2 regions of the Pseudomonas sp. NUPR-001 genome follow, and region 2 is predicted to be linked to the other one. Evidence: predicted binding sites of a transcription regulator. Region 2 holds the regulator's gene; the other holds the start of a gene.
What was found. The regulator FliA, encoded in region 2, starts transcription of late flagellar genes. The targets are predictions, from matches to a motif close to CTAAAGTTTNNNNNNNNNNNGCCGNTAA.
Positions count from the first base shown of each region.

Region 1: the regulator FliA is predicted to act here: its motif matches at 6,807-6,834, upstream of ACP6KB_RS24380 (methyl-accepting chemotaxis protein).

Region 1 is NZ_CP197353.1:5,286,258-5,301,967, reverse strand. It holds gene ACP6KB_RS24410 (LysR family transcriptional regulator) at 1-43, opposite strand, end outside; gene ACP6KB_RS24405 (sulfite exporter TauE/SafE family protein) at 121-885, shown strand; gene ACP6KB_RS24400 (putative quinol monooxygenase) at 875-1,189, opposite strand; gene ACP6KB_RS24395 (NAD(P)H-dependent oxidoreductase) at 1,386-1,976, shown strand; gene ACP6KB_RS24390 (LysR substrate-binding domain-containing protein) at 2,044-2,940, shown strand; gene ggt (gamma-glutamyltransferase) at 3,058-4,725, shown strand; gene ACP6KB_RS24380 (methyl-accepting chemotaxis protein) at 4,800-6,719, opposite strand; gene ypfJ (KPN_02809 family neutral zinc metallopeptidase) at 6,920-7,801, opposite strand; gene pcaH (protocatechuate 3,4-dioxygenase subunit beta) at 8,002-8,721, shown strand; gene pcaG (protocatechuate 3,4-dioxygenase subunit alpha) at 8,732-9,337, shown strand; gene ACP6KB_RS24360 (FAD-dependent oxidoreductase) at 9,472-11,190, opposite strand; gene ACP6KB_RS24355 (IclR family transcriptional regulator) at 11,369-12,145, shown strand; gene ACP6KB_RS24350 (sugar phosphate isomerase/epimerase family protein) at 12,269-13,084, shown strand; gene ACP6KB_RS24345 (DMT family transporter) at 13,100-13,978, shown strand; gene ACP6KB_RS24340 (MFS transporter) at 13,975-15,315, opposite strand; gene quiC (3-dehydroshikimate dehydratase QuiC) at 15,618-15,710, shown strand, end outside.
Region 2 is NZ_CP197353.1:4,276,861-4,291,127, reverse strand. It holds gene flhB (flagellar biosynthesis protein FlhB) at 1-89, shown strand, start outside; gene flhA (flagellar biosynthesis protein FlhA) at 270-2,399, shown strand; gene flhF (flagellar biosynthesis protein FlhF) at 2,411-3,721, shown strand; gene fleN (flagellar synthesis regulator FleN) at 3,841-4,674, shown strand; gene fliA (RNA polymerase sigma factor FliA) at 4,671-5,411, shown strand; gene ACP6KB_RS19500 (chemotaxis response regulator CheY) at 5,516-5,890, shown strand; gene ACP6KB_RS19495 (protein phosphatase CheZ) at 5,910-6,698, shown strand; gene ACP6KB_RS19490 (chemotaxis protein CheA) at 6,711-8,927, shown strand; gene ACP6KB_RS19485 (protein-glutamate methylesterase/protein-glutamine glutaminase) at 8,973-10,082, shown strand; gene ACP6KB_RS19480 (flagellar motor protein) at 10,082-10,822, shown strand; gene motD (flagellar motor protein MotD) at 10,826-11,713, shown strand; gene ACP6KB_RS19470 (ParA family protein) at 11,759-12,547, shown strand; gene ACP6KB_RS19465 (CheW domain-containing protein) at 12,547-13,413, shown strand; gene ACP6KB_RS19460 (chemotaxis protein CheW) at 13,475-13,954, shown strand; gene ACP6KB_RS19455 (DUF2802 domain-containing protein) at 13,956-14,267, shown strand, end outside.

The sequences.
Region 1 (15,710 bases), 1.0 Mb from region 2:
GGGTGTGCTGGAACAGTTGCAGGTCAATCAGATCGAAATGCATGTGCCTCTGCCTGAGCAATAGTCTGACTCAGTATATGGCAGATTTTCAGCGGCCCGCTGCACAGGCAGGATGGGCCTATGACAACCTTATTTGGCTTTTATCAGGCACTCGGCCCGGCGCTGTCGCTGCTGGTGGTGTTCACGTTTCTGCTGGCCGGTGCGGTCAAGGGGGTGATCGGCCTGGGGCTGCCCACCGTTGCCATGGGCCTGCTCGGGCTGGCTATGCCGCCAGCGCAGGCAGCCGCGTTGCTGATTGTGCCGTCGACACTGACCAACCTCTGGCAACTCGGCGCAGGCGCTCACCTGTCAGCCCTGTTGCGTCGATTGTGGCCAATGTTGCTGATGATCTTTGTCGGAACCGTGGCTGGCAGCGCCTGGCTGGGCATCAACACTGGCGCGTGGGCAGCGCACGCGCTGGGTGCAGCGTTGCTGGTCTATGCGTTGTATGGCGTGTTCGGCCCGGCTGTGTGCTTGCCCCCGGCATGGGAGCGTGTGGCAGGGCCGATGTGTGGGCTGGCCACCGGCGTGGTCACTGCGGTCACCGGGGTGTTTGTGATCCCGGCGGTGCCGTACTTGCAGAGCCTGGGGTTGAACCGTGACGAGATGGTGCAAGCGTTGGGCCTGTCGTTCACGGTTTCGACCCTGGCACTGGCCTTGGGCCTGGCCGGGCAAGATTCGCTCGGTGTCGAGGCGTTGGGGGCATCCTTGCTGGTGCTGTTTCCGGCGCTACTGGGCATGCTCGCTGGCCAGTGGTTGCGCCAGCGCATCAGTGCCGTGCTGTTCAAACGGTGCTTCTTCGTCGGCCTGGCACTACTTGGCGCACACCTGCTGTTTAACGGCTAGCCGAGGATGGGCTGAGCATGTCGATCAGTTGAATGTCGAAGTCGCGTTCGAGGTAGTCCATGCGTTTTTCGAAGAACTGCTGCATGTGCGGCAGTGCTGAGTGCTCGTCCAGTGCAGCCTTGCTGGCCCAGATTTCGTAGAACACGAACAGGCTCGGGTCTTGCTTGTCACGCAGCATGTGGTACTCGATGCACCCGGGCTCGGCACGACTCGGTTCGACATAGGCGCGAAACAGGGTTTCGAAGGCTTCAGCTTTTTCCGGGCGGGTCTTGGCTTTGAGAATGAAGCCGTAAGGTTCGCTCATGAGGTTGACCTCTGGTGGGGATGCGCTGATTTTATTTCAATAATGTCTGCTTGATTCGTGCTTTTCAGTCAAAAGTTTTTTGCACCATCGACGGTTTTTCCATCACCTTGCTTTCCTTAATCTGCCGCCATTCCAATTCACCCGAGCCGGGCCGTTCCAGACACCGCCGCGGATCGAACCACAGATGAGGCACGTGATGAAAAAAGTTCTGCTGCTCAATGGCGGTAAAAAGTTCGCCCACTCCGATGGCCGTCTCAACGAGACCCTGCATGAAGCGGCCCTGGCGTTTCTCGATCGCGCCGGTTTCGATATCAAGACCACCTACATCGACGGCGGTTATGACAACGCTGAAGAAGTGCAGAAGTTTCTCTGGGCTGACGTGATCATCTATCAGATGCCAGGTTGGTGGATGGGCGCACCCTGGACCGTCAAGCAATACCTGGACGAGGTGTTTACCGCCGGTCACGGCAGCCTCTACGCCAATGACGGTCGCACCCGTTCCGATGCATCGCAGAAGTACGGCAGTGGTGGCCTGATCCACGGTAAGCAGTACATGCTCTCGCTGACCTGGAACGCTCCGCAGCAGGCGTTCGACGACCCCACGGATTTCTTCGAAGGCAAAGGTGTGGATGCGGTGTATTTCCCATTCCACAAGGCCAACCAGTTCCTCGGCATGAGCGCACTGCCAACCTACCTGGCCGTCGATGTGATGAAGCGCCCGAATGTCGAAGCCGCCGTGGCGGCCTACGAGCAACATCTGGCCCGGGTTTTCCAGATCCCGGCCTGATGAAGTCTTGCGCAGGCCGTGGCAAGCGGCTATCTATCACGGTTGTTGCCATCTCCGGGATACAGCCGTGAAAGTCAGGTCCGATGAATTGCAGGTGTTCGTCTCGGTGATCGAGTGCGGCTCGATTTCTGCCGCCGCCGAGCTCAATGCGCAGACGCCTTCGGCGGTCAGCCGAACGTTGTCGCGCCTGGAAGCCAAGCTCGGCACCACGTTGATCAACCGTACGACACGGCGCATGGACCTGACCGAAGAAGGGCGATTCTTCTTCGAGCGGGCCAAGGCGATCCTGCAGCAAATGGATGAGCTTGAAGAGCACCTGTCGCTGCACCATCAAACGCCTTCAGGTCGCCTGCGAATCAATGCGGCCTTGCCGTTCATGTTGCATGCCATCGTGCCGTGGGTCGGTGAGTTCCGCGCGTTGTATCCGCAGATCCAGCTGGAACTCAACACCAGTGACCAGATCATCGACTTGATCGAGCAGAGCACCGACGTTGCCATCCGCATCGGCGAGCTGGCCGACTCCAGCCTGCATGCCCGTTCGCTGGGCTGCAGCCCCTTGATCGTGCTGGCCAGCCCCGAGTACCTGGCGCGGCATGGCACCCCCGAGCGGGTCGAAGATTTGCAGGCGCATTCGCTGCTCGGTTTTACCCAGACCGAAACCCTCAATCATTGGCCGCTGCGCCATGTCGAGGGTGACCGCTTGCTGATCCGCCCGAGTGTCTCGGCCTCCAGCGGCGAAACCTTGCGCGAGCTGGCGCTGGCCGGTGAGGGCATCGCCTGCCTGTCGCACTTCATGACCCATGAAGATATCCGCAGCGGGCGTCTGCAGGTGGTGTTGCCCGAGTACAACAGCGGCTATCGCCAACCGATCAACGCGGTGTACTACCGCAACTCGCAGCTTGCCCTGCGCATCCAGTGCTTCCTCGACTTCATCCAGCACAAGCTGGCGGCCTACGCCTGCTGAATAATCGGCTTGCGACAGAACCTTCCTGCGAGCGGCGAAAACGCCAGCGGTGTTTGATTAGTTTTCCGACATAAGCCTTAATGGCTGTTCAACGAAAACAACACCAAGGAAGCGCTCATGCACGTTGTGATGTTCCGATCCCTGGCCCTGAGTGCCGCGATAATCGCCAGCTCATCGGCTTACGCCGTGACACTGGAAGGTGGCGCGGTGGCTGCACCCGATCAATATGGTGCACAGGTGGCCGCCGAAATCCTCAAAAAAGGTGGTAACGCGGTAGACGCCGCCGTCGCCACGGCCTTCACCCTGGCCGTGACCTACCCCGAAGCCGGCAACATCGGCGGCGGTGGGTTCATGACCCTGTACATGGACGGCAAGCCTTACTTCCTTGATTACCGCGAAATTGCGCCCAAGGCTGCCAGCCGCAACATGTACCTGGACGAAAAAGGCGAAATTATCGAGAACCTGAGCCTGGTCGGTGCCCGCGCAGCTGGTGTACCCGGTACGGTGATGGGCTTGTGGGAGGCGCATCAAAAGTTTGGCAAGCTGCCCTGGGCTGAGCTGATCACCCCGGCGGTGGGCTACGCGAAGAACGGCTTCAAGATTGCTGCCAAGCAGTATCAGTACCGCGAAGATGCCTTGGGCCTGTTCAAGGACAGCACCAACTTCAATGACTACTTCGGCACCATGAAAGTTGGCGAGACCTTCAAGCAGCCGGAGCTGGCGCAAACCCTGGAGCGCATTGCCGACAAGGGCGTCAGTGAGTTCTATCAGGGCAAAACCGCCGACCTGCTGGTTGCGCAGATGCAGGCGGACAAAGGCCTGATCAGCAAAGACGACCTCAAGGATTACAAGGCGGTGTGGCGTGAGCCGATGGGCATCGAATGGCGCGGCAACATGGTCTACACCGCACCGCTGCCAAGTTCGGGTGGTGTCGCGCTGGCGCAGCTGCTGGGCATCAAGGAAAACCGTGCGGCTGACTTCAAAGGCGTGGAGCTGAACTCGGCGCGCTACATTCACTTGCTGGCGGAAATCGAAAAGCGCGTGTTCGCTGACCGTGCCGACTACCTGGGAGACCCGGCGTTTTCCAAGGTGCCGGTGGATAAGCTGATCGCCAAGGACTACATCGCCAAGCGCGCTCAAGAGGTCAACCCGAACGCCATCTCGGAAACCGAGAAAGTCCGCCCAGGCCTGGAACCGCACCAGACCACGCACTTCTCCATCGTTGACAAAGACGGCAACGCCGTCAGCAACACCTACACCCTGAACTGGGACTACGGCAGTGGTGTGGTGGTCAAGGGCGCAGGCTTCTTGCTCAACGACGAGATGGACGACTTCAGCTCCAAGCCGGGTGTGGCTAACGCCTTCGGTGTAGTCGGTGGTGACGCCAACGCCATCGAGCCGGGCAAGCGCATGCTGTCGTCGATGGCGCCGACCCTGGTGACCCGTGATGGCCAGGTCACCCTGGTACTGGGTACGCCGGGTGGTTCGCGGATCTTCACCTCGATCTTCCAGGTGCTGAACAACCTGTACGACTACAACCTGCCGCTGGAGAAAGCGGTGGCGGCGCAGCGCGTGCATCACCAGTTGCTGCCCAAAGACACCATTTACTTCGACGCTTATGCGCCACTGACCGGCAAGGTCGCTGATGAGCTGAAGAAGATGGGCTACACCCTGGAGGATCAGGGCTGGGAGATGGGCGATATCCAGGCCATTCGCGTCAATGGCACCGCGCTGGAAACCGCTTCTGACCCACGTGGGCGTGGGGTGGGGCAGGTGGTTAAGTAAGCGTTGAATTTGTCGCGGGGCAAGCCCGCTCCCACCAGACTTATCCGGTGGGAGCGGGCTTGCCCCGCGATTTTTTACACGCGGAAGTGACTGACCAACGTTTGCAGCTGATTACCCAACCGCGCCAACTCAACACTGGAGGCCGCCGTCTCATCGCTGGCCGCCGCTGTCTGCTCTGACACATCACGAACGTTAACGATGCTGCGGCTGATCTGTTCAGCCACGGCGCTCTGCTGCTCAGCAGCAGCGGCGATCTGCTGGTTCATCGACTGGATGTTCGACACCGTGCGGGTGATGCTCTCCAGCGAAGCGCCGGCTTTGCGCGTCAGGTCGACACTGCTTTCGGTCAGGTTACGGCTACCCAGCATCACATTGGCCACCTGCTGCGTCCCACTCTGCAAACCGGCGACCAGCTCTTCAATCTCTTCGGTCGATTTCTGCGTACGCTGGGCCAGGCCGCGCACTTCGTCGGCCACCACCGCAAAGCCACGACCGGCTTCACCGGCACGGGCCGCTTCGATGGCGGCATTCAGCGCCAGCAGGTTGGTCTGCTCGGCCACCGATTTGATCACGTCCATGACGCTACCGATCTTCTGGCTTTCCTGTTGCAGCAGGGCCATGGCTTCGGTGGAACGCTGCACTTCTTCGGCCAGGCGTTCGATCTGGCTGATCGCCTCGGCCACGACTTGATCACCGGCCCGCGCTTGCGCATCGGCGTCGGTGGCCGCAGAGGAGGCATGCTCGGCATTACGCGCGACTTCCTGCACGGTGGCCGCCATTTCGTGCATGGCCGTGGCAACCTGATCAGTCTCGATTTTCTGGCTGTTGACCCCGGCGCTGGTTTCTTCAGTGACCGCCGACAGCTCTTCCGCGGCGCTGGCGATCTGGGTGACACCATCGCGGATGCCGCCGATCAGGTCACGCAGGGTCGCCGCCATGCGTTGAATGCCTTGTTGCAGTACGCCCAGTTCGTCGCGGCGGGTGACGTGCAGGTTGTGGCTGAGGTCGCCAGTGGCGATGCGTTCGACCACGGCCAGGGTTTCGCGCAGCGGGCGAGTGATCTGGCGAGTGATGATGACCGCCGCCAGCACGCCGGCCAGCAAGGCCAGCAGGGTTGCGGTGAGTTGCAGGGTGCGGGCCTGAGCACTTTCGCTGTCGCGGCGTTCAATCTGGATCTTGTACAGCGCATTACTGGTCTTGACGATGGTTGCACCTTGTACGGTCATTTCCTGACGGGCGACGGCAACGTCGGCGGTGGCGTCGCGGAACTGGCGAACAGCCTCACGGTAGGCCAGTACGGCGCTTTCGAACTGCTGGATACGCGCCGCTTCGGCTGGCATCTGACGGTTCAGGCTGGCGATCTCGGCCAGCGCATTATCAAGCTGGCGCAGCGCCAGTTGTTCGGTTTCGCTGCTGATATCGGCAATGTAGCTGCGCACGGCCAGACGCACTTGGAACAGTTGCTCCTTGGCCTGGGTGATGGTGCGGAACTGCTCCAGGCGGCTGGCGTCAGTTTCGGGCAGGGCGAGGATGTCGCGGTTGATCGCTTCGACCAGCTCGATGGCACGGGAAGCGGCCAGGTTCATCGCATCGCGTGCGGCAAGGCTGGTTTTGTAGCCTGCGCGCATTTTGTTGATCGAAACCTGGTACTCGCTGATGGTCAGGCCCAGGTCCTGGAGCAGTTTGACGTTCTCTGGGCTCTTGAAGTTCTTGAGCAGCTTTTGTTGCTGTGCACTGAAGGCGTTGAGCTTGACCTGGACATTACCAGCGGCGGCATCGTCGCCGTTGGTCAGCATGTACTGCAGGCGGGTGACACGCAGTTCGGCCAGGTCGCTGTTGAGCTGAGTGATGTCACTCATCCAGTTACTGCGATCAATCAGCCCACCCATGCTGTTCCAGCCGGTCAAGGCCAACAGGCCGGTGAGCAGCAGCACCAGGCCGAAGCCCAGGCCGAGTTTCAGGTTGAGGCTGATATTGGCAAACCATCTATTCATGTAATCCCTCCAGGAACGTTGTGCGTCTTGATCCATATCGCTGGAAGGTTGTTGTTTTTGATGGCCAGCCGATGCTCTGAGCAAGGTGTATCGGCCACTTGCGGCGGAGCTGAAACGCTTTTTCAGCAAAAATATTCAGGGGAAGTTTCAGAGTGTTTCCGCGGCAGGGAAGGGCCCTGCCGCGGGTCAGGCGGGCGCCTTTAAAGTGCGCGGGCGGAGAAGGTATCGCACTGGCTGATGTCGCCTTTGGCGAAGCCGGTCTTGAACCAGCGTACGCGCTGCTGCGAGGTGCCATGGGTGAACGAATCCGGTACTACGCTACCCTGGCCTTGCTGCTGCAAGCGGTCGTCACCAATGGCATTGGCGGCGTTCAGGGCTTCTTCGATATCGCCGGGCTCAAGCCAGTTCAGGCGCTGCTGGGCCTGGTAAGCCCAGACACCGGCCAGGCAGTCGGCTTGTAACTCCTGACGCACCAGCAGGCCGTTGTCGCCTTCCATGCGTTCGCCACGCTGGCGCGCCGCCTGAACCCGGGTCGACACACCAAGCAAGGTCTGCACATGGTGACCGACTTCGTGGGCAATCACATACGCCTGGGCGAAATCGCCCGCTGCGGCAAAGCGCTGCTCCATTTCGCGGAAGAAGCTCATGTCGAGGTAAACCTTCTGGTCAGCCGGGCAATAGAACGGGCCGACCGCCGAGGAGGCGAAGCCGCAGGCTGAGTTGATCTGGCCGCTGAACAGGGTCAGGGTCGGGTCTTTGTACTGACGGCCAGCCTGGGCGAAGATCGCCCGCCAGGTGTCCTCGGTATCGCCGAGGATAGAGGCGACGAACTCGGCCTGCTCATCGTTGGCCGGTGGCGCCTTGCCGGTGCCGGTGCTGACCGGCGCACTGGTCTGGCCCATCTGCCCGGTCAATTGGCCGAGGATCTGTAGCGGGTCTTGCCCGGTGATCCAACCGATGCCGACTATCAACAGAATCGCCCCGATGCTCAGGCCCTTGCCACCGCCGAAGCGCATGCCGCCACCGCCCTCGCCACGGGCATCGACCACATTGTCGCTACGCCTGCCTTTTCGCCATTGCATGAGTGCTCTCCAGCGCTTGAAAACATGAGCTAGAAGATTAGTTCACCCGGCGTAGCTCCGTGGGATTACTGCGTCTTTCATAACCTATTGGTTATGCATGCAGGGGTTCTTTTCAATGTTCTCCACAGCGGACATGCCGGAAACTGCAAGCTCGCCTGCCACGCTCAGGTGTTCCAATAATTCCAAGACAGGAGAACGGCATGTCTGTGCAAGACAACAGTCGCTTCGCTATCCGTGATCGTAACTGGCACCCGAAGGCCTTCACGCCGGATTACAAAACTTCCATTGCCCGTTCGCCGCGTCAGGCGCTGGTGAGCATTCCTCAGTCGATCAGCGAAAGCACAGGGCCGGACTTTTCTCACCTGAAGTTCGGTCAGCATGATCACGACCTGCTGCTCAATTTCAACAACGGTGGGCTGCCGATCGGTGAGCGGATCATTATTGCCGGCCGTGTCTGCGACCAGTACGGCAAGCCAATCCCGCACACCCTGGTGGAAATCTGGCAAGCCAACGCCGGTGGCCGCTACCGCCACAAGAACGACCGCTACCTGGCGCCGCTGGACCCCAACTTCGGTGGTGTCGGCCGCGCGCTGACCGACAGCGAGGGCTACTACAGTTTCCGCACCATCAAGCCGGGCCCGTACCCATGGCGTAACGGCCCCAATGACTGGCGCCCGGCGCATGTGCATGTCTCGATCAGCGGCCCGTCGATTGCGACCCGTCTGATTACCCAGCTGTATTTCGAAGGCGACCCGCTGATTCCGATGTGCCCGATCGTCAAATCGATTGCCAATCCGGATGCGGTGCAGAGCCTGATTGCGCGCCTGGACATGAGCAACGCCAACCCGATGGACTGCCTGGCGTACCGCTTCGACATCGTCCTGCGCGGCCAGCGCAAGACTCACTTCGAAAACTGCTGAGGAGCGTCCCATGCCTACTCAATTGCTGCCGGAAACGCCTTCGCAAACCGCAGGCCCTTACGTACACATCGGCTTGGCCCTGGAAGCGGCAGGCAACCCAACCCGCGATCAGGAAATCTGGAACTGCATGGCCCGCACCGATGCGCCGGGTGAACACATTCTGGTGTTCGGCAATGTCTATGACGGCAACGGCCACCTGGTCAGGGACTCGTTCCTGGAGTTCTGGCAAGCCGACCACAATGGTCAGTACCAGGGCGACTTCGACCTGGAACAGCCGTTCAACAGTTTTGGCCGCACGGCGACCACCTTTGACGCCGGTGAGTGGACATTGCACACCATCAAGCCTGGCGTCGTGCGTAACGCTGCCGGGGTGCCGATGGCACCGCATATCAACATCAGCCTGTTTGCCCGTGGTATCAACATCCACCTGCACACGCGCCTGTACTTCGATGACGAGGCCCAGGCCAATGCCCAGTGCCCGGTGCTCAACCTGATCGAACAGCCGCAGCGGCGCGAGACTTTGGTGGCGAGCCGTTGTGAAGTGGACGGCAAGCTGGCCTACCGCTTTGATATCCGTATTCAGGGCGAAGGCGAGACGGTGTTCTTCGACTTCTGATTGCGGTTGGTTTTATCGCGGGGCAAGCCCGCTCCCACAGGTAGGAGTGGGCTTGCCCCGCGAAGCGATAGCACTGACACACCGCTATCGCGGGGCAAGCCCGCTTCTACCGGATGGTGTTGCGTTCACCGCGATCATTCGTACTCCGTCACCCCGGCAATATGCCGCCCGGCGATGTAGCCGAAGGTTGCCGCTGGCCCCAGATTGATCCCGCCAGCCGGGTAAAACCCGCCCATGATGCTGGCCATGTCCGTCCCCACCGCATACAAGCCGCTGATCGGCTGACGCTGGCTGTCCAGCACCTGGGCATGCTCGTTGGTCTTGAGCCCGGCGAAAGTACCAAAGCAGCCTGGCTCGACTTTCACCGCGTAGAACGGCCCCTGCTCGATCGGCGCGACGCAAGGGTTGGGCCCGTGCAGGGCGTCACCCTGTTTACGGTTGTAAGACGTCGAGCCGCGGCCGAACAGCGGGTCTTCGCCGTTGCGCGCGTGCAGGTTGTATTCGGCAAGTGTGGCAGACAACCCTTGTGGATCGATGCCGCACGCCGTGGCCAGGGCCTCGATGCTGTGGCCGCACTTCAGATAACCGGAACGGATGAATGGCTGCACAGGCAAGGGAAACGGCCGCGACATGCCCAGGCCATAGCGGCGTTGAAAGGCGTGGCTGCAGATCAACCAGGATTCGACCTTCTCTCCAGGTGCCTGGGCGACCATGGCGCTGACATAGTCGTAGTAACCGTCAGCTTCGTTGACGAAGCGTTTGCCGTTGGCCAACACCCCGATGATGCCGGGTTTGCCGCGTTCGATAATGTGCGGGAAGTGTCCGCTGCTGCCGTCCTTGTGGTTAACCCGCGAAACCGGCGCCCAGGCCACCGGGCTGTGCAGGTCGTCAGCTACCTGGCCTCCGGCACTTTCGCCCAGGCGCAAGCCATCACCGCTGGCGCCCAGCGGCGGCAGGGCCAGGTGTTCGTGGCCGGTTGGGGTTCGCGGGAACAGCGCTTTGCGCCGCTCGATGTCGTTGGCGAATCCACCGGCCGCCAGCACCACGGCTTTTCGCGCATGAATGCTGACGGGCCCACGCGCCGTCTCGACCACCGCGCCGCTGACCCGGCCCTGTTCCTGTAGCAACTGCCTGGCAGGGGCCGACTCCCAGAGCAACACGCCGAGGTCTTGCGCTGACTTGGCCAAACGTGCAACCAGCGCTACACCGTTGACCAGTTGCATCGCCCGGCCGTATTGCGCCAGGTCGAGCAGGTGGCGGCAGAAGCGCTTGCTCACATGCAGCAGGGAGCGCCACGAGCGGGTCAGGGTGAGGAACGCGTTGAGGTCTTTGCCGGCCATGATCGGCATGCCCAGGAACGACGTTTCGCGCATTGTCTTGCGCAGGCGCTTGAGCAGTTTGGCGACCTCGCGTCCGTCATAGGGCGCGGCAATCACCGAACGCCCACCGGTACCGGCACCCGGGGTTCGACCATGGATATCGGCAATGCCGTTGCCATCGGCAAATTGCAGCGCGGTATGGCGTTCGAAAAAAGACACCATGCGTGGCGCAGCCTCAAGAAAGGCGTCGATCATGCTGGCGTCAAAGCGTTCCCCCAATTCGTGCTCAAGGTAAGTGCGTGGCTGGGAACGCGCTTCGATGATCCCGGCCCGCTGCGCCAGCGGGTTGCACGGCACCCACATCCAGCCGCCCGACCAGGCCGTAGCGCCGCCGAACACCGCATCCTTTTCCACGACAATCACTTTCTGCCCATGCCATGCTGCCGTCACTGCAGCTGACAAACCGGCCGCACCGGAGCCGATGACCAGTACATCGCAATCGACCTGTGCGGGCGTGGGGGAACCGGTAGCCATGGGCAGTCTCTCCTCGAACAATGGGTTTTGTTATATTCTGGAACAAGATTCCATATTCTAGTTTTCCATGTGCTGCTCATCCAAGCGCTGAGCGTATAAAGTGGGCGAAGATCGGACAGTGTTTTGCGCTTTGCCCGTGGCTCTTTAGAATCGGCACAATTTTCAAGGACCGTGAACCATGGCCGGCAGTCAGATCGAACGCGCGTTCAGCCTTCTCGAACGCCTTACCAGCGAACCCCGTGGGCTGCCCCTGCAGACCCTGGCCGAAGAGCTGGATATCCCTAAGAGCGCCACCCACCGCATGCTCGCCGAGCTGATGCGCCTGGGTTATGTACGGCAAAACGCCGAGAGCCAGCGTTACCACCTGAGCACGCGCCTGGTGGCCATGGGCTTTCGCTACCTGGGCAGCAGCGGCGCCGACATTGTTCAGCCGATCCTCGATCGCCTGGCGCAGCAAAGTGGTGAACTGGTGCGCCTTGGAGTGATCGATGGCGACCGGCAAACCTGGATTGCCAAGGCCCAGGGCGCCCGTTCGGGCCTGCGCTATGACCCCGACATGGGGCGCGACGCGCCGTTGTTCTACACCGCCTCCGGGCATGCCTGGCTGTCCAGCCTGAGCGATGCGCAAGCCTTGTTGCTGGTCGAGCGTCAGGGGATCGCCGAGCCAGAAGCGTTCGGCCCCAACGCGCCGCGCTCCAATGCCGAACTGCTCGAGCGCCTGCGGCTGGCGCGCGAGCATGGGTATGCCTGGGTGGTAGAAAGCTCGGCGGTTGGCACCTCGGCCCTGGCCGCCGTGGTGCGTAACCCGGTGGATGGCCATGCCGTGGGTGTCCTCAGTGTTGCCGGGCCCAGCGCACGCATGAGCGAAGCCCGCCTGCATGAACTGGCACCCACCCTGTTGGCCGCCGCCGCAGAATTATCAGCAGCCAGCCCAGCCTCCGAACTCTTCACCTGATTCCCGACCCTGTAGGCGCGGCGGGACAGCGACCCGACTTGCCCCGCGATCCTATTATTTCCCTTGCACTGAAAGTGGAACATGGTTCTAAATAAGTGAATTCCACTTTCAGAGATCACAACCATGAGTCAACGCGTGATGTCCCTCGCTGCCCTGACCGTGCTCGAGCTGTCCCCTGTGGACATGGTCGAAGTTGCCGCCCGCGCCGGTTACAGCCATGTCGGCCTGCGCCTTGAGCCCGCCACACCCGAGGAACATCACTTTCCGCTGGTGACCGACGCCGGTTTGCGTCGGCAAACTGCCGCCCGCCTGCGTGACACCGGCATCAACGTGCTGGATGTGGAAATCCTGCGGCTCAAACCCGACACCTGCGTCGCCGACTTCGAGGCCTTGCTGGCAGTGGGCGCCGAGTTCGGAGCCAGCGAGCTGTTGGTGGCCGGCAACGATCCTGATGAGCAGCGTCTGACCGAGCGTTTCGCCGCGCTGTGTGAGCTGGCCGCACACTACCGCTTGCACCCACACCTTGAGTTCATGCCCTGGACCGATGCCAAGAACCTCAATCAAGCCGTGCGCATTGTCGAGCAGGCCGGGCGCGACAATGGGTGTGTGTTGGTCGATGCCTTCCATTTCGATCGTTCGGAATCGTCGCTGGATGACTTGCGCAAGCTGGCCCCGTCACGCCTGCGTTATGCTCAATTGTGCGACGTGGCGGGGCCGCGTCCCCAAGACATGGCCGAGATTTTGCGACAAGCCCGTAATGAGCGGCGTTTTCCGGGGGACGGCGATTGCGACCTGCCAGGGCTGCTGGATAGCTTGCCGCCCTCGATCCCCTTGAGCCTGGAAATTCCCACCCGGCACTTGTATGAACAGGGCGTCAGCGCTCTGCAACGGGCACAAATGGCCCTGGACAAGACCCATCAGCTGCTTGTGCAGCACTGACCGCGAGCTGATCTCATGCCCCGTTCCTCTGCGCTTAACGATGCCAACCAGCCATTGCGGGGCATTTTGCTGGTGGTGCTGGCGACCTTCCTGTTTGCCAGTCATGACGCCTTGTCGAAGTACCTGGCTGGGTTCTATCCGATTCTCTGGGTGGTCTGGGCCCGTTATCTGGTGCATACCCTGCTGATGATGGCGATCTTCCTGCCGCAGTCCGGGCTGCGTGTGTTGCGCACCCGCCGCCCCGGGCTGCAAGCGTTGCGCGCCTTGTGCCTGCTGGGCACCAGCCTGTTGTTTACCACGGCCCTGCAATACATCCCGCTCGCCGAAGCCACGGCGGTCAACTTCCTCGCGCCTTTGCTGGTAACGGCGTTGTCGTTGCCGTTGTTGGGCGAGAAGGTCACCCGTGGGCAGTGGGTGGCGGTGCTGGTGAGTTTTGTCGGGGTCACCGTGATCATTCACCCGGGCGGCGAACTGTTCACGCCTGCGGTGCTGCTACCGTTCGGCTCAGCGCTGTGTTTCTGCTTCTACCAGTTGCTGACCCGCAAGCTCAGTGGCATCGATAGCCCGACCACCAGCAACTTCTTCACCGGCGTGCTCAATACCCTGGTGATGAGCGCCATCGTGCCAATGTTCTGGCAAACCCCAAGCTTCATTCACGGCTTGATGGCCGTGGCGCTGGGCACTTGCGGCATGACGGCGCACCTGTTTCTGACTCAGGCTTTCCGCCATGCCCCACCGGCGATGCTGGCGCCGTTCAGTTACTGTCAGATCGTGTTTGCCGGATTGCTCGGCCTGGTGCTGTTCGGACACAGCCCGGACATGGCCGGGCTGGTCGGGATTGCGCTGATTTGCCTGAGTGGGCTGGGCGCTGCCTGGTTGCAGCGCAAACCCTAAGCTTCGACGTTCGGCACTTTGCGCGGCGCCATCAAGTACATCCAGATCAGGGCAATGAAGTACATCGCCGGGATCATGGTGAACAGCAAGGTGTAGTTGTTGTTGGTGGTGGTCAGGATGTAGCCCACCAACTGGGTCATGAACATCCCGCCAATCGCGGCGCACATGCCGCCGAAGCCGAACACCGTGCTCATCATGTGCTTGGGCGTGTAGTCCATCACCAGGCTCCAGATGTTGGCGGTCCAGGCCTGGTGCGCGGCGATTGCCAGCGAAATCGCCAGTACCGCGACCCACAGGCTGCTGGCGCCAGCGGCAAAGATCACACCGATGATGGTCAGGGCAAACAGCAGCATCGACAGCAGGCGCGCCTTGACCGGTGCCATGCCACGTCCAATCAGGAACGAAGACAGAATGCCGCCTCCGACGCTGCCGAAGTCGGCGCTGATGTAGATGACGATCAACGGGATACCCATCTGCGTCACGCTGATGCCCAGGTTGTACTGCTGGTTGAGAAACGGCGGCAACCAGTACAGGTAGAACCAGAACACCGGTGCGGTCATCGAGTAAGCCAAGGCGAAGGCCCAGGTGCCGCGCATACGCAAGATGCGCGAAAAGGGTACGCGGCTCTGTTCCGGCTCCACTTCACTTTGCACGTAGGCCAGTTCTTCCTTGCTGACGCTTGGATGGTCTTCCGGGTTGAAGTACTTCAAGCCCCAGAACACGACCCACACCAGGCCCAGCGCGGCCATGCCGAGGAAGGCGGCCTGCCAGCCCCAAATGGTGAGCACCAACGGCAGCAGCATCGGGGTGAACATCGCACCAACGTTGGTGCCGGCATTGAAGATGCCAGTAGCCACAGCCCGCTCACCCGCCGGGAACCACAGGCGGGTGGTTTTGACGCAGGCCGGGTAGTTGGCCGCCTCAGTCAGGCCAAGAATGAAGCGGCAAACCATAAAGCCCACCGCCGAAGTCGCCAGGCCATGGGCACCGGTCGCCAGGCTCCAGAGCAGCACGGCGCAGAAGAACACACGCTTGACGCCGATGCGGTCGATCAACCGCCCTTGAAGGACGAAGCCGATGGCATAGCCGACCTGGAACCAGAAGTTGATGTTGGCGTAATCCATCGCCGTCCAGCTCATTTCCTTGGCCAGAATCGGCTGCATGACGCCCAGGGCGGCGCGGTCGATGTAGTTCAGGGTGGTGGCGAAGAACACCAGGGCAAGCATGACCCAACGGGTCTTGCCGACCGCCATGGCGCCACGGATTTTATCGCCGATGCCGGCGTGCGGACCGCTGGCCAGCGGTTGGGCTATGCGGGTGCTGTGCGAATGGATCATGGGAGGGGTACCCGTATTTTTATGTTTATGGGTCAAGCATGGGTAATGCAACGCAAAGGACGCCGGGGTGTGCGGCTGTCGTTTGAAATGGCAGGCGTCGAGGCGCTTTTGGCGCGTCGAACATTTCTGCCCGGTGTCGAAATGGTGCGCCTGTGGTCAAAAAAGGGTCAATTCACCGAACGCTATTTTGGGCGATAATCGCACACAAAACTAACCAGTTAGTACCTTTTTAATTGAGCAAAAAGTGTACACCGCCAATAATCGCAGCATCCGGGTTTTGCCTACCCATCGGAGCCATAAAAATGCAGCGTTCGATTGCCACTGTGTCCTTGAGCGGTACCTTGCCTGAAAAACTCGAAGCCATTGCTGCCGCAGGCTTTGACGGGGTAGAGATC
Region 2 (14,267 bases):
ACCAGATCCGCCAATACCGCGCGGGCAAAGGCAAGCCGCCGGAGCCGCTCAAAGACCTGCCGATCCCTCCCGACCTGCAGCACGACTAACGCCTGTAGGAGCGGGCTTGCCCCGCGAGGCGTACCGACTGACACACCGCCATCGCGGGGCAAGCCCGCTCCCACCGGGCAAAAACACTGTATTTCGCAAAGTTGGAAAGCTTCTTGCAAAGGCAGCGCTGCGCGCGTCAAACGCGTCAAAGTTTTGCTTGAGCTAGACGAGGAATACCGGTGGATCGCTCTCAGTTAATCAACAGTGCCCGTAACAACCTGGCCGGTTTAGGTCGGGGGAATCTGGGTGTGCCGCTGTTGTTGCTGGTGCTGCTGGCAATGATGATGTTGCCGATCCCGCCGTTCCTGCTCGATGTGTTTTTTACCTTCAACATTGCCTTGTCGATTGTGGTGTTGTTGGTCTGTGTTTACGCCCTGCGCCCCCTCGATTTCGCTGCGTTCCCGACCATTTTGCTGGTAGCGACGCTATTGCGCCTGGCCCTGAACGTGGCCTCCACGCGGGTGGTGATGCTCCACGGTCACGACGGTCACGCTGCCGCCGGTAAGGTGATTCAGGCCTTCGGCGAGGTGGTGATCGGCGGTAACTACGTGGTCGGTATCGTGGTATTCGCCATTTTGATGATCATCAACTTTGTGGTGGTGACCAAGGGTGCCGGGCGTATTTCCGAGGTGAGCGCGCGTTTCACCCTCGATGCGATGCCCGGTAAACAGATGGCCATCGACGCCGACCTCAACGCCGGCTTGATCGATCAGGCCCAGGCCAAGGCGCGTCGTACCGAGGTGGCGTCTGAGGCCGAGTTCTACGGTTCGATGGACGGTGCCAGCAAGTTCGTCCGCGGTGATGCCATCGCTGGCCTGTTGATTCTGTTCATCAACCTGATCGGCGGCATTCTGGTCGGTATGTTCCAGCACAACATGAACTTTGCCGACGCCGGCAAAGTGTATGCCTTGCTGGCGATTGGTGACGGTTTGGTGGCGCAACTGCCATCACTGCTGCTGTCCACCGCCGCAGCGATCATGGTGACCCGTGCTTCTGGCTCCGAAGAGATGGGCCAGCAAATCAATCGGCAGATGTTCGAGTCACCTAAAGCGCTGGCAGTGTCGGCGGGCGTGATGATCGTCATGGGCCTGGTGCCAGGCATGCCGCATATCGCCTTCCTGAGCCTGGGTGCGTTGGCCGGTGGCGGCGCTTATCTGCTGTGGCGCAAGCAGCAACAGGCCAAGATCAAGGCGCAGGAAGAGGTGCAGCGTCAGCAGGACCTGCTCCCCTCGCCGCAGCGGGCCATCGATACCAAGGAACTGGGCTGGGACGACGTGACGCCGATCGACATGATCGGCCTGGAAGTCGGTTACCGGCTGATTCCGCTGGTTGACCGCAACCAGGGTGGGCAGTTGCTGGCGCGAATCAAGGGGGTGCGCAAGAAGCTCTCCCAGGACCTGGGCTTTCTCATGCCGACGGTGCACATCCGCGACAACCTCGACCTGGCGCCCAGTGCCTATCGCCTGACCCTGATGGGGGTAATTTTGGCCGAGGCCGAGATTTATCCGGACCGCGAGTTGGCGATCAACCCGGGGCAGGTCTTCGGTACCCTCAACGGCATCGCCGCACGTGATCCGGCCTTTGGCCTGGAGGCAGTGTGGATCGACGTCAATCAGCGCAGCCAGGCGCAGTCGCTGGGCTACACCGTGGTGGACGCCAGTACCGTGGTTGCCACCCACTTGAACCAGATTCTGCACAAGCACTGCCATGAGCTGATCGGCCATGAAGAAGTGCAGCAGTTGCTACAGGTGCTGGCCAAGGCCTCGCCGAAACTTGCCGAAGAGTTGGTGCCGGGCGTCATTACATTGTCAGGCCTGCTCAAGGTCCTGCAGGCGTTGCTCGCCGAGCAAGTGCCGGTGCGTGACATTCGCAGCATTGCCGAGGCTATCGCCAACAATCCGGCCAAGAGTCAAGATACCGCCGCGCTGGTCGCAGTGGTGCGCGTCGGATTGTGTCGCGCAATCGTGCAAAGCATTGTTGGCGTTGAGTCCGAGCTGCCTGTGATCACCCTTGAGCCAAGGTTGGAACAGATTTTGCTCAATAGTCTGCAAAGGGCCGGGCAAGGTCAGGAAGACGGTGTTCTTCTTGAACCGAGCATGGCTGAAAAGCTTCAGCGTTCGTTGATCGAGGCTGCCCAGCGTCAAGAGATGCAGGGGCAACCGGCGATCCTGCTGGTCGCAGGACCAGTGCGGGCAATGCTGTCGCGCTTCGGCCGCCTGGCTGTACCGAATTTGCATGTTTTGGCGTATCAGGAAATACCTGACAACAAGCAAGTTACCATCGTTGCCACAGTAGGCCCCAACGGCTGAGGTAGTGGGTTATGCAAGTTAAGCGTTTTTTCGCCGCCGATATGCGTCAGGCCATGAAGCTGGTTCGAGATGAGCTGGGGGCTGATGCCGCCATCATCGGTAACCGACGGATTGCTGGCGGTGTCGAGCTGACGGCTGCGCTGGACTACAAGCTGTCCGCCCTGGCGCCACGGGTTCCGAACGTCGAGCTCGAAGATGAGCTGCGCAAGACCCAGTCGCGGATAGTCACGGCACAGGCCGAGCTCAGCAGCCGCTCCGAGAGCGAGGAAGGCAACCGTCAACTGTTTGCCGGTTTGCCGCTGACCGCTTCCGAGCCACTGGTCGAGCCACAGGTTGAAGCGCCTGCGGCCCCGGTGGCTGCAGCCGCTGCGCCGGTTGACCCGCGTCTGTTCGATGCCATGCGCAGCGAACTGACTGGCCTGCGCGAGTTACTCGAAGTTCAGCTGGGCTCGTTGGCCTGGAGCCAGTTGCAGGGCAACCAGCCACAGCAAGCCAACCTCTGGCGGCGTTTGCAACGCATTGGTCTGTCTGCGCCGATCGCGCGCGAGCTGCTGGACCTTACCGCGGGCATCGAAGAGCCGCGTCATGCCTGGCGCATGCTGCTCGCGCACCTGGCGCGGCGTATCGATGTGCCAGAGATCGAGCCGATCGAAGAAGGTGGCGTGATTGCCATGGTCGGCCCGGCGGGCATGGGCAAGACCACTACGCTGGCCAAGCTGGCAGCGCGCTACGTACTCAAATACGGCGCGCAGAACCTGGCACTGGTGAGCATGGACAGTTTCCGTATCGGTGCCCAGGAACAATTGAAAACCCTGGGGCGCATCCTCAATGTCTCGGTGACCCATGTCGACCCGGGGCAATCGCTGGCGCAGGCACTGGACCCACTGCTGCGCAAGCGCGTGGTGCTGATCGATACCGCCGGTCTGCAAGCCAGCGATCCGGCTTTGCGGATGCAGCTGGAAACCCTTGCCGGACGCGGTATTGCGTCTAAAAATTATCTGGTGCTGGCGACCACCAGCCAGAAGCAGGTGCTGACGGCCGCTTATCACAGCTACAAACGCTGTGGGCTGGCCGGGTGCATCCTGACCAAGCTTGATGAAACGGCCAGCCTCGGGGAAGTCCTGAGCTTGGCGATCAGTCACGAACTGCCTGTGGCCTATCTAACCGATGGTCCGCGCATTCCTGACGACCTGCACCTGCCGCGCCGCCACCAGTTGGTTAGCCGCGCAGTGAGTGTGCAGATGCAAGACGAGCCCAGCGAAGAGGCGATGGCCGATATGTTCGCTGATCTCTACCACAGCCCCGGCAAGCGAGTTGGCTGAGGTGATTGTGAAGACGTTGCAAAGTATCTGCATTGATGGACTGCCAGGCATTTTTCAGGTGTTGAAAGCGCAGCCGGTCATGTGGCCTCGGTCTAAGCAAGACAAGGTAATAAGCAAACATGGGTAGCATGCATCCCGTACAGGTGATCGCCGTAACCGGCGGTAAAGGTGGCGTCGGCAAGACCAATGTGTCGGTGAATTTGTCATTGGCGCTGGCAGAGCTTGGCCGTCGGGTCATGCTGCTCGATGCCGACCTGGGCCTGGCCAACGTCGACGTTCTCCTGGGACTGACGCCCAAGCGCACCCTGGCCGACGTCATCGAAGGCCGTTGCGAGCTGCGCGACGTGCTGCTGCAGGGGCCCGGCGGTGTACGCATCGTGCCGGCGGCCTCGGGCACGCAGAGCATGGTGCACCTGGCGCCTGCCCAACATGCCGGCCTGATCCAGGCGTTCAGCGAGATCGGCGACAACCTCGATGTGCTGGTGATCGATACCGCTGCGGGTATTGGTGACTCGGTAGTCAGTTTTGTCCGTGCGGCGCAAGAGGTGCTGTTGGTGGTGTGCGATGAGCCCACCTCGATCACCGACGCCTATGCGCTGATCAAGCTGCTCAACCGCGATTACGGTATGAATCGTTTCCGCGTGCTGGCGAACATGGCGCAGAGCCCTCAGGAAGGGCGCAACCTGTTCGCCAAGTTGACCAAGGTCACGGATCGCTTCCTTGACGTCGCCCTACAATACGTCGGCGCGGTGCCTTACGACGAATGCGTACGCAAGGCGGTGCAGAAGCAGCGAGCGGTCTATGAAGCCTTTCCGCGTTCCAAGTGCGCGTTGGCATTCAAGGCCATTGCTCAGAAGGTCGATACCTGGCCGCTGCCAGCCAACCCGCGTGGTCATCTGGAGTTTTTTGTCGAGCGCCTGGTGCAACCGACAAGCGCGGGACCGGTGCTATGAACGCCAGCGGCTATCGGATGTACAGCAAGGCTTCGCGCGATGGCCAGTATGAGTTGATCGAGCGTTACGCACCGTTGGTCAAGCGTATCGCCTATCACTTGCTGGCACGCTTGCCGGCCAGTGTGCAGGTGGAAGATCTGATCCAGGCCGGCATGATCGGCTTGCTCGAAGTCAGCAACAAATACGACGCGAGCAAGGGTGCCAGTTTCGAGACCTACGCCGGTATCCGCATCCGCGGGGCAATGTTGGACGAAGTACGTAAAGGGGACTGGGCACCGCGTTCGGTTCACCGCAATACCCGCATGGTCAGCGACGCGATTCGTGCAATTGAAGCAAAAACCGGCCGTGACGCTAAAGATCACGAAGTTGCTGCCGAACTTCAATTGAGTCTCGATGATTACTACGGGATTTTGAATGACACCTTGGGCAGTCGCCTGTTCAGTTTCGACGACCTGTTGCAGGACGGCGAACATGAAGGACTGCACGAGGACGGCGCCAGTGTCCAGCTCGAGCCTTCGCGCGATCTGGAAGACGAACGCTTTCAGGCGGCGCTGGCCGATGCCATCGCCAACTTGCCTGAACGTGAGCGTCTGGTGCTGGCGCTGTACTACGACGAAGAGCTGAACCTCAAGGAAATCGGTGAGGTCCTGGGGGTCAGCGAATCGCGCGTCAGCCAGTTGCACAGTCAGTGCGCGGCGCGTTTGCGCAGTCGCCTGGGGGAATGGCGGGCGCGTTGAACGCAGGTTCAATGCAGTCGCGAAATGTAGTGCCCGAATTGATTGAATGCGCGTTCAGCGCTGAACGCGTTAAAGACTGCTTGGAGGTCTAATTGAACAAAGACATGAAAATCCTCATCGTCGACGATTTTTCGACGATGCGGCGGATCATCAAGAACCTGTTGCGTGACCTGGGCTTCACCAATACCCAGGAAGCGGATGACGGCAACACTGCACTGCCGATGCTCGAAAGCGGCCATTTCGATTTCCTCGTCACCGACTGGAACATGCCAGGCATGTCGGGTATCGACCTGCTGCGCAAAGTGCGTGCCGACGAGCGCCTCAAGCACCTGCCAGTGCTGATGGTGACTGCCGAAGCCAAGCGCGAGCAAATCATCGAAGCCGCCCAGGCCGGTGTGAATGGCTACGTGGTCAAGCCGTTCACCGCGCAAGTGCTGAAAGAAAAGATCGAGAAGATCTTCGAGCGCGTCAACAGCTAAGACACGCCACGGGGGCGCTATGGAGCAAACACATTCATCACTGGACGGCTTCGAGTCGACACTGAAGAAGCACGCTCACGAACTGGTCGACAGTCTTGAGCGCGGCAAATTCGGCGACGCGGTGCAACTGATCCATCAGCTGAACCAGACCCGTGACCGTGGCCTGTACCAGGAAGTCGGCAAGCTCACGCGAGAGCTGCACAGCGCGATCGTCAGCTTCCAGATCGACCCGCAAATGCCGCAGGCCGAGGAAGTCTCGCAGATCACCGATGCCACCGAGCGCCTGTCCTATGTGGTCAAGCTGACCGAAGGGGCGGCCAACCGCACGATGGATCTGGTTGAGGAAAGCACCCCGGTGCTGCATGAGCTCAGCGATGAAGCCCGTGACCTGCGCACCGACTGGCAGCGATTCTTGCGCCGCGAAGTGGCGGCCCCGGAGTTCCGCGAGCTGATGCACCGCATCGACCGTTTCCTGGAACGTAGCGAGGAGGGTAGCCGCAAGGTCGCCGGTCACCTCAATGACATTCTCCTGGCACAGGACTATCAGGACCTGACCGGGCAGGTGATCAAGCGTGTTACCGCGCTGGTCACCGAAGTAGAAAGCAATCTGCTCAAGCTTGTGCTGATGGCCAGTCAAGTCGACCGCTTTGCCGGTATCGAACATGACCACCAGCAGCTGCGCGCTGAGAAAGATCAAGAAAAACATCCGACTCGGGGTGAAGGTCCGCAGATTCATGCCGATAAGCGTGAAGACGTTGTGTCCGGTCAGGACGATGTCGACGATCTGCTGTCCAGCCTGGGTTTTTAGGGAGCACGTTTAATGAGCTTCGGCGCCGATGAAGAGATCCTTCAGGATTTTCTGGTAGAAGCCGGCGAGATTCTTGAGCAACTGTCCGAGCAACTGGTCGAGCTGGAAAGCCGTCCGGATGATGCCGATCTGCTCAATGCAATCTTTCGCGGTTTTCACACTGTAAAAGGGGGCGCCGGCTTCCTCCAGCTCAACGAGCTGGTGGAGTGCTGCCACATCGCCGAAAACGTCTTCGACATCCTGCGCAAGGGTGAGCGTCGCGTTGATGCGGAACTGATGGACGTGGTGCTGGAGGCCCTGGACACGGTCAACAGCATGTTCGGTCAGGTGCGTGAGCGTAGCGACATCACCCCGGCTACGCCTGAGTTGCTGGCGGCGCTGTCGCGTCTGGCCGAGCCTGCTGCTGCTGCCGAACAAGCACCAGCGCCCGAACCTGAACCGGTCGTTGAAGCTCAAGCTAGCACCGACATTACCGACACCGAATTCGAGCAACTGCTGGACTCGCTCAATGCGGTCAAGGCCGAAGCCGAAGCTCAGGTGCAGGCGCCTGAAGCGGCCAGTGACGAAATCACCGACGCCGAGTTCGAGTCGCTGCTCGATCAGTTGCATGGCAAGGGCCAGTTCGCGCCCGACAGCATCAGCGCAGCGGCACCCGCGCAGGAGGCGCCGCAAGGCGCTACCGACGAAATCACCGATGCCGAGTTTGAAGCGCTGCTGGATCAACTGCATGGCAAGGGCAACTTTGCCGTCGATGCCCTGCCAGGTGCAACTGCGCCCGCCGCGGCTGCCGCTCCCGCGCCTGAGGCGACGTCGGGCGATCATATTTCCGAGCATGAATTCGAAGCCTTGCTCGATGAACTGCACGGTAAAGGCAAGTTCACCCCCGACAGCGTTGCCCCGGCGGCTGTTGCCGTAGCTCCGGCTGCCGCTGTTGTCGCTGCCAAGCCTGCGGCAGCACCAGCGCCTGCACCTGCTGCCAAACCAGCTGCTGCACCGGCCAAGGCTGCGGCGCCTGCGCGGCAAGCCCCTGCGGCGGCCGACAAACACGCGGTCAGCGAAACGGAAACCACCGTACGCGTCGACACTGCGCGCCTGGACGAGATCATGAACATGGTCGGCGAACTGGTGCTGGTGCGTAACCGTCTGGTGCGCCTGGGCCTGAACAGCGGCGATGAGGCCATGTCCAAGGCGGTATCGAACCTGGATGTAGTGACCGCCGACCTGCAGACCGCGGTGATGAAAACCCGTATGCAGCCGATCAAGAAGGTCTTCGGGCGCTTCCCGCGCCTGGTTCGCGACCTGGCCCGGCAGCTGAAAAAAGAGATCAACCTGGAGCTGGTCGGTGAAGAAACCGACCTCGACAAGAACCTCGTCGAGGCCCTGGCCGACCCGCTGGTGCACTTGGTGCGCAACGCCGTCGACCACGGTGTCGAAACCCCGGAAGAGCGTGAAGCCGCAGGCAAGCCGCGTGGCGGCAAAGTGGTGCTGTCGGCCGAGCAGGAAGGCGACCACATCCTCTTGTCGATCTCCGATGATGGCAAGGGCATGGACGCTAACGTCCTGCGCGCCATCGCGGTCAAGCGCGGGGTGATGGACAAAGACGCCGCCGACCGTCTCAGCGAAACCGAATGCTACAACCTGATTTTCGCCCCGGGTTTCTCGACCAAAACCGAGATTTCCGACGTGTCCGGCCGCGGCGTGGGCATGGACGTGGTGAAAACCAAAATCTCCCAGCTCAACGGCTCGATCAATATCTATTCGACCAAGGGCCTGGGCTCGAAGATCGTCATCAAGGTGCCGCTGACCCTGGCGATCATGCCGACCCTGATGGTGATGCTGGGCAACCAGGCATTCGCCTTCCCGCTGGTCAACGTCAACGAAATCTTCCACCTGGACCTGTCGCGCACCAACGTGGTCGACGGCCAGGAGGTGGTGATCGTGCGCGACAAAGCCTTGCCGCTGTTCTACCTCAAGCGCTGGCTGGTCAGTTCCGCCGCTCATGAAGAGCAACGCGAAGGGCACGTGGTGATCCTTTCGGTGGGCACCCAGCGGATCGGCTTTGTCGTCGATCAACTGGTGGGCCAGGAAGAAGTGGTCATCAAACCGCTGGGCAAGATGCTCCAGGGCACGCCAGGCATGTCGGGTGCCACCATTACCGGTGACGGGCGCATTGCGCTGATCCTCGACGTGCCGAGCATGCTCAAGCGTTACGCCGCCCGGCGTATTTGATTCTGGTGGCGCGGCTTGCACGCCGCGCCCCCTAATGGAGTGTTTATGGCAGTCAAGGTCCTGGTGGTGGATGATTCCGGTTTCTTCCGCCGCCGTGTCTCGGAAATTCTTTCAGCGGACCCGACTATTCAGGTCGTCGGTACCGCGACCAACGGCAAGGAAGCGATCGACCAGGCACTGTCGCTCAAGCCCGATGTCATCACCATGGACTACGAAATGCCCATGATGGATGGCATCACCGCTGTACGTCACATCATGCAGCGCTGCCCGACCCCGGTGTTGATGTTCTCCTCGCTGACCCATGAAGGCGCGCGGGTGACCCTCGACGCCCTGGATGCCGGTGCGGTCGATTACCTGCCGAAAAACTTCGAAGACATCTCGCGCAATCCGGAGAAGGTCAAACAAATGCTGTGCGAAAAGGTGCATACCATTTCGCGCAGTAACCGCCGTCTGGGCAGCTATGCCGCCCCTGCGCCGCAACCGGCAGCGGCGGCTCAGCCAAGCGTCAGTAGCCTGGGCAGCAGCGCTGCACCTCGTGCGGCAGCGCCGGTTCGCGCGGCAGCTGTGGCCAGTTCGCCAGCGCCCAAGCGCAAGCCTTACAAACTGGTGGCCATTGGCACCTCGACCGGCGGCCCGGTGGCGCTGCAGCGGGTGCTGACGCAACTGCCTGCCAGTTTTCCGGCACCTATCGTGCTGATTCAGCATATGCCGGCGGCGTTCACCAAGGCCTTTGCCGAGCGTTTGGACAAGCTGTGCAAGATCCGCGTCAAAGAGGCCGAAGACGGTGACATGCTGCGTCCTGGTCTGGCGCTGCTGGCCCCGGGTGGCAAGCAGATGATGATTGATGGTCGCGGTGCGGTGAAGATTCTGCCGGGCGACGAGCGTTTGAATTACAAGCCGTGTGTGGATATCACCTTCGGCTCGGCGGCCAAGTCCTATGGCGACAAGGTGCTCTCGGTGGTGCTGACCGGCATGGGCGCCGACGGCCGTGAAGGCGCACGCCTGCTCAAGCAGGGCGGCAGCACGGTGTGGGCTCAGGATGAAGCCAGTTGCGTGATCTATGGCATGCCGATGGCGATCGTCAAAGCCAACCTTGCCGATGCGGTGTACAGCCTCGATGAAATCGGCAAGCACCTGGTTGAGGCGTGCGTCTGATGGATGTTTTGAGCTTAATCGGCATCATCCTGGCGTTTGTCGCGATTGTCGGCGGCAACTACCTTGAGGGTGGTCACCTGTCGGCACTGATCAACGGCCCGGCGGCCTTGATCGTACTGGGCGGTACCCTGGCGGCGGCGTTGCTGCAGTCGCCGATGAGCGCCTTCAAGCGTGCCTTGCAGATTGTCCGCTGGATCATCTTTCCGCCGCGCATCGACCTCGCTGGCGGTATCGATCGGGTGGTCAACTGGAGCCTGACGGCGCGCAAGGAAGGCTTGCTGGGCCTGGAAGGTGTCGCTGATGCCGAGCCGGACCCTTACGCCCGCAAAGGCCTGCAACTGCTGGTTGATGGTGCCGAGCCGGAAGCCATTCGCAGCATTCTGGAAGTGGATTTCTACACCCAGGAAGGCCGTGACATCCAGGCGGCCAAGGTGTTCGAGTGCATGGGCGGCTATGCCCCGACCATCGGCATCATCGGTGCGGTCATGGGCCTGATTCATGTCATGGGCAACCTCGCCGATCCTTCGCAGCTGGGCAACGGTATCGCCGTGGCATTCGTGGCCACCATCTACGGTGTGGCCAGTGCCAACCTGATCCTGCTGCCGATTGCCAACAAGCTCAAGGCGCTGGCCATGCGTCAGTCGCGTTACCGGGAAATGCTCCTGGAAGGGCTGCTGTCGATTGCCGAAGGTGAGAACCCACGCTCGATCGAGCTGAAGCTTCAGGGCTTCATGGAGTAATACATGGCCCGCCGTCGACAACCCGAGGAACACGAAAACCACGAACGCTGGCTGGTGTCCTACGCCGACTTCATCACCTTGCTGTTCGCCTTTTTCGTGGTCATGTACTCGATTTCCTCGATCAATGAGGGCAAGTACAAGATCCTCTCCCAGGCCCTGATCGGGGTGTTCAACGACCCTGAGAAAAGCATGCGGCCGATCCCCATCGGTGAAGAACGGCCACTGACCGTCAAACCGGCCGAGCCGCTGATCAAAGACAGCGATCAGGTCGATGCGGGGCTGGCGCAAACCAGCAGTGACCCGCTGAAAACCATCACCGATGATGTGCGCGATGCCTTTGGCGACCTGATCAAATCTGACCAGATGACGGTGCGTGGCAACGAGCTGTGGGTTGAAATCGAGCTCAACTCCGCGCTGCTGTTTGGCAGTGGTGATGCGATGCCCAGCGATGTGGCGTTCAACATCATCGAAAAGGTCGCCAACATTCTCAAGCCCTTCGCCAACCCGGTACACGTCGAAGGCTTTACCGATGACTTGCCGATCCGCACGGCGCAGTACCCGACCAACTGGGAGCTGTCTTCGGCGCGTGCCGCCAGCATCGTCCGCCTGCTGGCCATGCAAGGGGTCAACCCGGCGCGCATGGCCTCGGTTGGCTACGGCGAGTTCCAGCCGATTGCCAGCAACGCCAGCGCAGAGGGCCGCGCACGCAACCGGCGGGTGGTGCTGGTGATTTCCCGTAACCTGGAAGTGCGCCGCAGCCTGACCGGTACCGGCAGTGCCAATGCCACGCCGGATGCGGCAATGCAGCGGGCTGGCACACAAACTGCACCGCCAGCGGTATCACCGACGGTGGGGGGCAATCGCGTCAATCCTCCGTCACCGACCCTATAACCGTTCCCGGTGGGGCAGGTTGTCATACCGGGAGGAAGCAACGTAATGAGAGTCTGGGCAGTAGCCAATCAAAAAGGTGGCGTCGGTAAGACCACCACATCCATCGCCCTGGCCGGTTTGCTGGCCGAAGCGGGCAAGCGCGTGGTTGTGGTTGACCTTGACCCGCACGGCTCGATGACCAGCTACTTCGGGCACAATCCGGACACCCTGGAACACAGCAGCTACGACCTGTTTCTGCACAAAGGCGCGGTGCCGGAAGGCCTGCCCGGTCAGCTGCTGCTGCCCACCAGTGATGAAAACATCTCGCTGTTGCCTTCGAGCACGGCGTTGGCGGTGCTTGAACGCCAGTCACCCGGGCAAAGCGGGCTGGGCCTGGTGATCGCCAAGTCTCTGGCGCAGCTGTGGCAGGATTTCGACTACGCCATCATCGACAGCCCGCCCTTGCTCGGTGTGCTGATGGTCAACGCCCTGGCGGCCAGCCAGCAGTTGGTGATTCCGGTGCAAACCGAATACCTGGCGGTCAAGGGCCTGGAGCGCATGGTCAGTACCCTGGCGATGGTCAACCGCTCGCGCAAGCAGGCGCTGCCTTACCACATCGTGCCGACCCTGTTCGACCGCCGCACCCAGGCCTCCATGGGCACCTTGCGGGTGCTGCGCGATGCTTACCCAGAGAACATCTGGCAAGGCTATATCCCGGTTGATACGCGCTTGCGCGATGCCAGCCGGGCGGGCCTGACGCCGTCGCAGTTCGATGGCAAGAGCCGCGGTGTAGTCGCCTACCGGGCGCTGCTCAAGCACCTGCTGTCGCACAACCTTGCCCAGCAGGTGGCCTGATGAACCGTCCGCACACGCTTGCCTCCGGCCCGCAACTGGCGCTGCAGTCGTACCTCGATGGCTTGCTGCACGAGGCCACAGAAGACGTCGAGCTGGCTGAGCCGACGGTCGAGATCGATGACTTTCAGGCTGCCGTGCTCGAGGAGCAGGCCCGTGATGCCCAGGTCGCCCAGACGCAACGGCCGGTCGTGGTGGCGCTAGCGCCATTGCCGTTCGCCGAGCCTGCGCCTGTGGTGTTGCCCGCGATCCTGCCGGTGCGCCTGCCTGAGCCCGAACCTGAACCTGAACCTGCCACCATTGAGGTGCTGGCCGAGTCGCCAGAACCGATTGAGCCTCTGGTACAGGTACACCTGCCGCCAGCCGCCAATCAGCCGCCGCAAACCGTTGACGGGCGCCCGGCCTGGGCGGCCGAGCCGTTTGAATGTTTGCTGTTCGACGTCGCCGGTCTGACCCTCGCGGTGCCACTGGTATGCCTGGGTTCGATCTATTCACTGGCCGGTCATGAGCTGACACCGCTGTTCGGCCAGCCCGACTGGTTTCTGGGCATCCTGCCGAGCCAGAGCGGCAACCTGAAAGTGCTGGATACCGCGCGTTGGGTCATGCCCGACCGCTACCGCGACGATTTCCGTCAGGGCCTGCAGTACGTGATTTCGGTGCAGGGTTATGAATGGGGGCTGGCGGTGCATCAGGTCAGCCGATCGCTGCGCCTGGACCCCAACGAGATCAAATGGCGAAGCCAGCGTGGCCAGCGACCCTGGCTGGCTGGCACGGTCATCGAACACATGTGCGCGTTGCTCGACGTTGCCGAGCTGGCCGAGTTGATCGCCAGCGGCGCCGTCAAGCAACTGCACGTCAGCCAAAAATAATCGGTCGCAACTGCGATCGCACAGAGCACGCCGCCGAAGGCGGTTTTTGAGGGATAGGGGAATGAAAAAGTCGTCTGCGCAAGGTTCCGAAGATCCGATCCTGCAGTGGGTAACCTTCAAACTGGACAATGAGTCCTACGGCATCAATGTCATGCAGGTGCAGGAAGTGCTGCGCTATACCGAGATCGCCCCGGTCCCGGGTGCGCCAAGCTACGTGCTGGGCATTATCAACCTGCGTGGCAACGTGGTCACCGTGATCGACACCCGTCAGCGTTTTGGCCTGATGTCCAGCGAGATCACTGACAACAGCCGTATCGTCATCATCGAGGCCGACAAGCAAGTGGTCGGTATCCTGGTCGATAGCGTGGCCGAAGTGGTGTACCTGCGTCAGTCGGAAATCGAAACCGCGTCGAATGTTGGCAACGAAGAGTCGGCCAAGTTCATCCAGGGCGTGTGCAACAAGAACAACGAACTGCTGATTCTGGTCGAGCTGGACAAGATGATGACCGAAGAAGAATGGTCTGAGCTGGAGAACATCTGAGTTGATCTTCGAGGTTGCAGTCATATTTCTGGCGCTGCTCTGGGCGCTGAGCCTGTGGTTCTTCCTGAACTACAGCAAGCGTCAGCGCGAGCTGGCTGCCCAGCAAGCCCAGGCTGATGCGGTGCGTGACCAGCGTATCAAAGACCTGGGCAAACGCCTGGATGACTACCAGAACGGCACTGTGCGCATGGGTGAAGCACTGCATGAACTGCGTGCCACGGTCGCGCCGTTGCCAGACAAGCTTCTGCAACTGGAGCAGCGTGACCCCAACAGCCTGTCGTTCGCCCAGGCGGCACGCCTGGTGGGAATGGGT